2 regions of the Bacillus sp. N12A5 genome follow, and region 2 is predicted to be linked to the other one. Evidence: riboswitches for the same ligand, from Rfam matches in the RefSeq annotation. Region 2 holds a riboswitch; the other holds the start of a gene.
What was found. Region 2 has a riboswitch for lysine ahead of MOC09_RS10580 (aspartate kinase). Riboswitches for the same ligand answer to the same signal wherever they lie in the genome.

Region 1 (3,423 bases), on a different contig from region 2:
CATTTCCCGATCAAAGGTATGCGCCAAAAGCTTCGGCTGCTGTACTTCTGCAAGTGCCAGGGTGCATAAAATCATGCCGCAGGATGCTGCATAGTACCGTTTAATTGTACGGGGGGCAGCTTTTATCTGCGGGCGCTTCTCTTTTCGGGCAAGCAGCAGAAGAAAAGCCAAATCCGCAAATAGGGCGATAAACAGAGGATTGAACAGTTCTTTTACACTGCTGCCCATATCGCTCATGTTACTGGCCTGAAATAAAACCGGGATGGTAATAAAATCGATATAAAAGCCGTAAAAAATCGTATTGGAGATCAAGATAACAGTCAGAACCAAATTGGCAACCAGCAAAAAGACCCGCTGCTTGTTTTCTTTCAGAAGCAGGCCGATCCCGAATAAAGGGAGGATAAAGCTGAGCGGGTTGGTCAGCAAAATCAGCTCCTCCAACAGAGTATCGATCTGCAAATCAAAGCCCAGTTTATAGATCACATACGTTTTGATCCACATGAATACAATCGAAAAACATAAAAAACGCTGATTGTGAAAAAAGGTTCCTTTCATCAATATGACTCCTCACGTTTTCTTGATCTCTGCATGAAATGCTTCTTATGTAAAACCTACTAAAAACAGTCCATTCAGACAAGTATTAGCACTTATGTTTAAAACATGCGCCCATGGAACAGCATATAAAAATAATAACATGAAGCAATTGTCAAGCCGGCTAACACAAGCTGCTCAGAAAAACTGCCTGTCTTCATATATAATGGGAGCCGCACGCGAATCGTAGAAGGGAATAATAATTTGATTCCGTTCACCGTCCAGGCGTCAAGGATTAAGTGGCTCGCCATTCCGATCATCAGCCCGGCCGATATGTTTTTATCTGGAATATATGTGGCTGTGATAAAAAACATGATGAGCAGAAACAGCAAGCTGTGCGTAAAGGTTCTGTGGCCAAAAATGGAGCTGACCGCTTTCGATAAGATAGGAAATCTTCTCCCGATTTTGCTTTGTGTGTGGCAGATATCGGGAATTAATGCTCCAACCGCGCCGGACGCAGCCATAAGCACTGGATCAAATCCATAATAATAAGCCGCTGCCGTACAAGAAGCGATGCCTCCCATGATGTGTGTTTTTCCTGTCATTTCCCGCTTCTCCTTTTATCTTTTGCAAAAATCTCTGAATTACAAATATATCAAGAGAATGTATGTTTGATCAACAGGACTTTGGACGATAAAAATTTCCCGCATAATTTTTAAGGAAAAAGGCATCTTAAGCATGTACCTATTTTTCTAAAAGAGGTGATTCGAATGGGTTTCTTTAATAAAGATAAAGGAAAACGTTCCGAAAAAGAGAAAAACGTAATCCAGGGAGCTCTTGAAGATGCGGGCTCAGCTCTAAAAGATGATCCGCTTCAAGAAGCTGTGCAGAAAAAGAAAAATAATCGATAACCACATGCGGATAGAGCTTGGCTCTATCCGTATTTTCCATCTGTTCCCTTTGACAGATCATCCTTTCTTTGATAACCTTCTGGGAGTAACTGAATAATTAAATCCTCACTCTTTCTCAGTGAGGTAGAGGTTGCGCGGATGATGAGTCACACATGCCAGGCTGACAGGGGCTGTTAAACATGTGTAAAAGGCATCAGCGCCGAAGTGTGGAGAAAGCCGATCCTTCTCTATGCTGGGACTGTATCTGAATAAGTGCAGGACTGCCGCGTGCTTTTTCGCGGAGGGCTATCCGGAGATCAAGGGTGTGTGTTTCTTTAAGCATGGACTTTTGTTCAGGCTTTTTTGCGTTTATATGATCTCGGGGTCTGGTCCGTACAAAGAATCATGGAGGTACTGGAATGGAACAGACAAAAAAATGGGGTTTTTGGTTATTAACGGCGTTTGTCGTTGGAAATATGGTTGGATCAGGAATTTTCTCCCTGCCGAGCTCGCTTGCTTCAATCGCGAGTCCGTTTGGCGCGACGTCCGCCTGGCTTTTGACAGGTGCCGGTGTGCTGATGATCGCGCTTGTTTTTGGGCACTTGTCCATCCGCAAGCCTGAGCTGACAGCGGGACCGCAAAGTTATGCAAGAGCGCTGTTCTCTGATCCGAAGAAAGGGAACGCTGCCGGTTTCACAATGGTATGGGGCTACTGGGTAGCGAGCTGGATCAGTAACGTGGCGATCATCACAAGTCTCGCCGGTTACTTGACTTCGTTCTTCCCGATCTTGGTTGATAAACGTGAAATGTTTTCGATCGGCGGGCAAGAGGTGACACTCGGCCAATTGCTGACGTTTGCTGTATGTACGATCCTGTTATGGGGAACGCACACGATTCTCGTTGCAAGCATTAACGGTGCAAGTAAATTGAACTTTGTTACAACGCTTTCTAAAGTTTTAGGTTTTGTCTTCTTTATCGTTGCCGGATTGTTTGTGTTTCAAACAACATTATTCGATCATTTTTATTTTCCGGTTCAAGGAGAAAACGGCACAAACATTGGAATTGGCGGTCAGGTGCATAACGCCGCGATTTCTACACTGTGGGCGTTTGTCGGAATTGAATCAGCGGTAATCCTATCCGGCCGTGCACGCTCTCAGCGTGATGTAAAACGGGCGACAATTACCGGCTTGCTGATTGCCTTAAGCATTTATATTATTGTCACTTTAATTACGATGGGTGTTCTGCCGCATGATAAGCTTGTCGGCTCTGAAAAACCTTTCGTTGATGTGCTGTATGCGATTGTCGGTAACGCGGGAAGCGTGATTATGGCACTTTTGGCTATTCTTTGTTTATTCGGAACGATGCTCGGCTGGATTTTGCTTGGCTCAGAGGTTCCATATCAAGCTGCTAAAGCAGGGGATTTCCCGGCATTCTTTGCAAAAACGAATAAAAAGGGAAGTCCGGTTATTGCACTGATTATTACAAACGTTATGTCACAGGTCTTCATTTTCTCGGTTATTTCCCGGACAATAAGTGACGCATTTACGTTTTTAACGACAGCGGCAACGCTTGCGTATTTAATTCCGTATTTGGTATCAGCGATCTACAGCTTAAAGCTTGTCATCAAAGGCGAAACGTATGACCAGCTGAAAGGCTCCCGTGTAAAAGACGGATTGATTGCGATATTAGCGTGTGCGTACTCAGTGTTTGTTATCGTAACAGGCACAGCAGATTTAACGACATTTATTCTCGGCATCGGATTGTTCTTTGTCGGTCTGGCGATTTATCCGTTTGTGATTAAGAAATTCTCGAAAGAAAAACAAGCATAATAATCCGAAAAGGTACATCTTGTTTAGCTTCTAAATAGGTTTTCTTTTCAATGAAAAACGCTGCAATATCGATTGCAGCGTTTTATTTACGTTGTGTTTGTTTTTCATCGTTTGGGCGTTTATTTCCTTTATAGATAAAATAAAGGGCAATCAACATAAAGAGTAATGCAAAA
Region 2 (3,423 bases):
CAACGTAAGCGCTAAAAAACAGGAGCTTGAATTTGAACTTGAGGGGCCGATCATTTCCAACCGGCTTAAACATCAGAAAGAACCTTGCTTTCAGCTGGAAGCCGGTTTTATCGCTGAACAAATTCAATTAATGAATGATCAGATTGCCGAATCATATGAACAAGTGAAAAAGAGAGCCGATAAAGTGGTTCTGACTGTGAAATGGGATATGAAAGACCCAGTGTAATCAAAAAGGCGGTGACTGCATAGTCCCGCCTTTTTGATTGCCATTACACAGCTGAAGGGTGTTTTGAAAGCTCAAATGCATCGTGGAGCGCTTCGACTGCTTTCACCATGTCATTTTCGCTTACCACTGTTGACACTTTGATTTCAGATGTGCTGACCATTTTGATTAAAATGTTTTTTTCCGCCAGTACAGCAAACATTTCAGCCGCTACACCAGGGTTTGAGACCATCCCGGATCCGACAATGGAGACTTTAGCCAATTTGCTTTCTGTCTCAATTTTTTCGTATTCAAGCGCGTCTTTATATTCTTCAAGCACCGCAACGGTTTGGTCTGCGTCTTCTGTTTTGACAGAGAAGGAAATTCCGGTCTGATTGTCTCCGGCCTGCGTTTGGATAATGATATCCACGTTAATGTTTCTTTTGGCAAGCGTTGTAAAAATAGTAGACAAAGTTGTCAGGCCGCCAGTCAGCCCGTAAATGGTTACCCGTGTGATTTGATCTTCGAACGCAATGCCTCTGACAATTAAATTTTGCTCCATGGATGATTCCTCCTCAATTAATGTTCCCGCTTCTGTTTCTGTGCTTGAACGCACTTCTAAAGGCACTTGGTAATTTTTTGCGAATTCAACGGCTCTCGGATGAAGAACGCCGGCGCCTAAATTGGCTAGCTCGAGCATTTCATCGTATGAAATGCCGGCAAGCTTTCTCGCTGATTTCACATAGCGCGGATCGGTTGTAAACACTCCGGGCACGTCTGTGTAAATGTCACATTTATCCGCTTTTAATGCGGCAGCCAAAGCAACTGCTGTTGTATCTGAACCGCCCCGGCCCAATGTCGTGATTTCACAATCCTCCGTCATGCCTTGGAATCCTGCGACAATAACAACCTTTCCTTGCTCAAGCTGATCTGCTAAAACCGAAGTGTCGATATCTGTAATTCTGGCGTTCCCGTGAACGGCTTCCGTGCGGATTCCCGCCTGCCAGCCAGTATAGGACACAGCGTCATAGCCTTTTTCCTGCAGTGCCATTGAAAGCAGGGAAATGGTAACCTGCTCGCCTGTAGCCAGCAGCATATCCATTTCACGTTTGCTCGGCTGGTCAGAAATTGCTTTTGCAAGGCTGACCAATTCGTCAGTGGATTTTCCCATAGCCGAAACGACAACAACGACTTGATGGCCTTTCTGTTTTTCAGCAATCGCGCGGTTTGCCGCATTTTGAATTTTTTCGACTGAGCCGACGGAAGTCCCTCCGAATTTTTGTACGATAAGACCCATGTATTACCACCCTTTACATTTTGGTTCGTGCGGGTGAGGAGAAAGAGCGCTTTGTCCACAATAAAAAAAGCAATGAGAGGAATTGCTCTCATTGCTAATCAATTAATCATCATGAATGATTATGAACAACGAGATAGCCCTCCAAGAAAATGATTTCTTGACAGCCTTACATTTATTCAATGCACGGCCAGCAAATAATACCGATGGGGTTTTATTTGCTTCGGCGACGCTCCCCTTTCAGCCTTTTTCACAGAATCCATCTTTCTCCAAAGGCTTACTCTTGAAGTTCGCACCTCTATCTTCACCATATAACACGATCTAACTTTGAAATTAGTTCACATTTTATCAGATCTTTTTTAAAAGGACAACATTATTTTTGCAATTTTTCGTAAAGAAGTTGAGCCGCCGCTGAGGGAACGCCCGCTTTTTTGATGTCCTCAAGGCTTGCTTCCTTCATTTTTTTTACGGAACCGAAATGCTTTAACAGCATTTTCTTTCTTTTCTCCCCGATACCCGGGATGTCGTCCAATACGGATTGAAACGCGCTTTTTCCGCGGATTTGCCTGTGAAAGCTGATCGCAAAACGGTGCACCTCGTCCTGAATCCGCTGCAGGAGGTAAAATTCCTGGCTGTTTCGCTCCAGATACACCGCCTCCAACGGATCCCCGATCAGTAAATTTGAGGTTCTGTGCTTTTCGTCTTTCGCTAAACCGGCGATCGGGATATCTAAGCCGAGTTCATTTTCAATGACATCCCTTGCAGCATTGATCTGCCCTTTTCCTCCGTCGATGATGATCAGATCAGGCAGCGGCAGGTTTTCACGAAGCACTCTCGTATAGCGTCTTCTGACAACCTCTCTCATCGAACCGTAATCATCCGGCCCTGTAACGGTTTTGATTTTATATTTGCGGTATTCCTTTTTGTTCGGTTTGCCGTCGATAAACACGATCATCGCGGAAACCGGATTTGTCCCCTGTATGTTTGAGTTATCAAACGCTTCAATTCTGTAAGGCGTATAAATATTTAATGCATCTCCCAGTTTTTGCACAGCACCGATGGAACGTTCCTCATCCCGTTCGATTAAGGAGAATTTTTCTTTCAGCGCTATTTTCGCATTTTTATGGGCCAGCATGAGCAGTTCTTTCTTCGGGCCTTTCTTAGGTTGGTGGACGTTTGTTTCCAGCAGCTGCTCAATCATGGATTGATCTACGCTGTCCGGCACCAAAATTTCTTTCGGAAGGAAGTGGTTGTTTTTTGAATAGAATTGCCCGATGAATGTAAGAAACTCTTCATCTGCTTCCTGATAGAGCGGAAACATGCTGACATCGCGTTCAATGAGCTTCCCTTGGCGGATGAAAAAGACCTGTACGCACATCCAGCCTTTATCATATGCGTAGGCAAATACGTCACGGTCGACTAGATCGTTCATCGTCATTTTTTGTTTTTCCATCGTTGACTCAATATGGGCGATTTGGTCACGAAACTCTTTTGCCCGTTCAAACTCAAGATTCTCGGCAGCTTCACGCATTTTCTCTTCAAGTTCTTTTTTGACCTCATTATAGCCGCCCTTTAAGAAACGGGTAATGCTCTCAACCAGCTCTCTGTTCGTCTCTTCGGAAATGTCCTTTACGCACGGAGCGAGACATTGGCCCAGGTGATAGTAAAGGCACACTCTGTCCGGCAGCTTGGAGCATTTTCTGAGTGGATACAGCCGGTCGAGCAGTTTTTTTGTTTCCCTTGCTGCCTGTACATTCGGGTACGGCCCGAAATAGCGCCCTTTGTCTTTTTTGACATTGCGGGTGACAATCAGCCTTGGGTGGCGTTCATGGGTGAGTTTTATGAAAGGATAGGTTTTGTCGTCTTTGAGCATGACGTTGTATTTCGGATCATGCTTTTTGATGAGATTCATTTCTAAAATAAGCGC

Region 1: linked by a shared signal. The riboswitch ahead of MOC09_RS14780 (amino acid permease) and the one ahead of MOC09_RS10580 (aspartate kinase) in region 2 are both predicted to bind lysine.

What each region holds. Positions count from the first base shown of each region.
Region 1 covers NZ_JALAMR010000012.1:168,002-171,424, reverse strand. The annotation lists gene MOC09_RS14795 (LTA synthase family protein) at 1-555, opposite strand, end outside; gene MOC09_RS14790 (metal-dependent hydrolase) at 654-1,136, opposite strand; gene sspJ (small acid-soluble spore protein SspJ) at 1,302-1,442, shown strand; lysine riboswitch at 1,559-1,738, shown strand; gene MOC09_RS14780 (amino acid permease) at 1,841-3,250, shown strand; gene MOC09_RS14775 (DMT family transporter) at 3,333-3,423, opposite strand, start outside.
Region 2 covers NZ_JALAMR010000008.1:241,899-245,321, reverse strand. The annotation lists gene MOC09_RS10585 (YslB family protein) at 1-226, shown strand, start outside; gene MOC09_RS10580 (aspartate kinase) at 270-1,499, opposite strand; lysine riboswitch at 1,626-1,805, opposite strand; gene uvrC (excinuclease ABC subunit UvrC) at 1,870-3,423, opposite strand, start outside.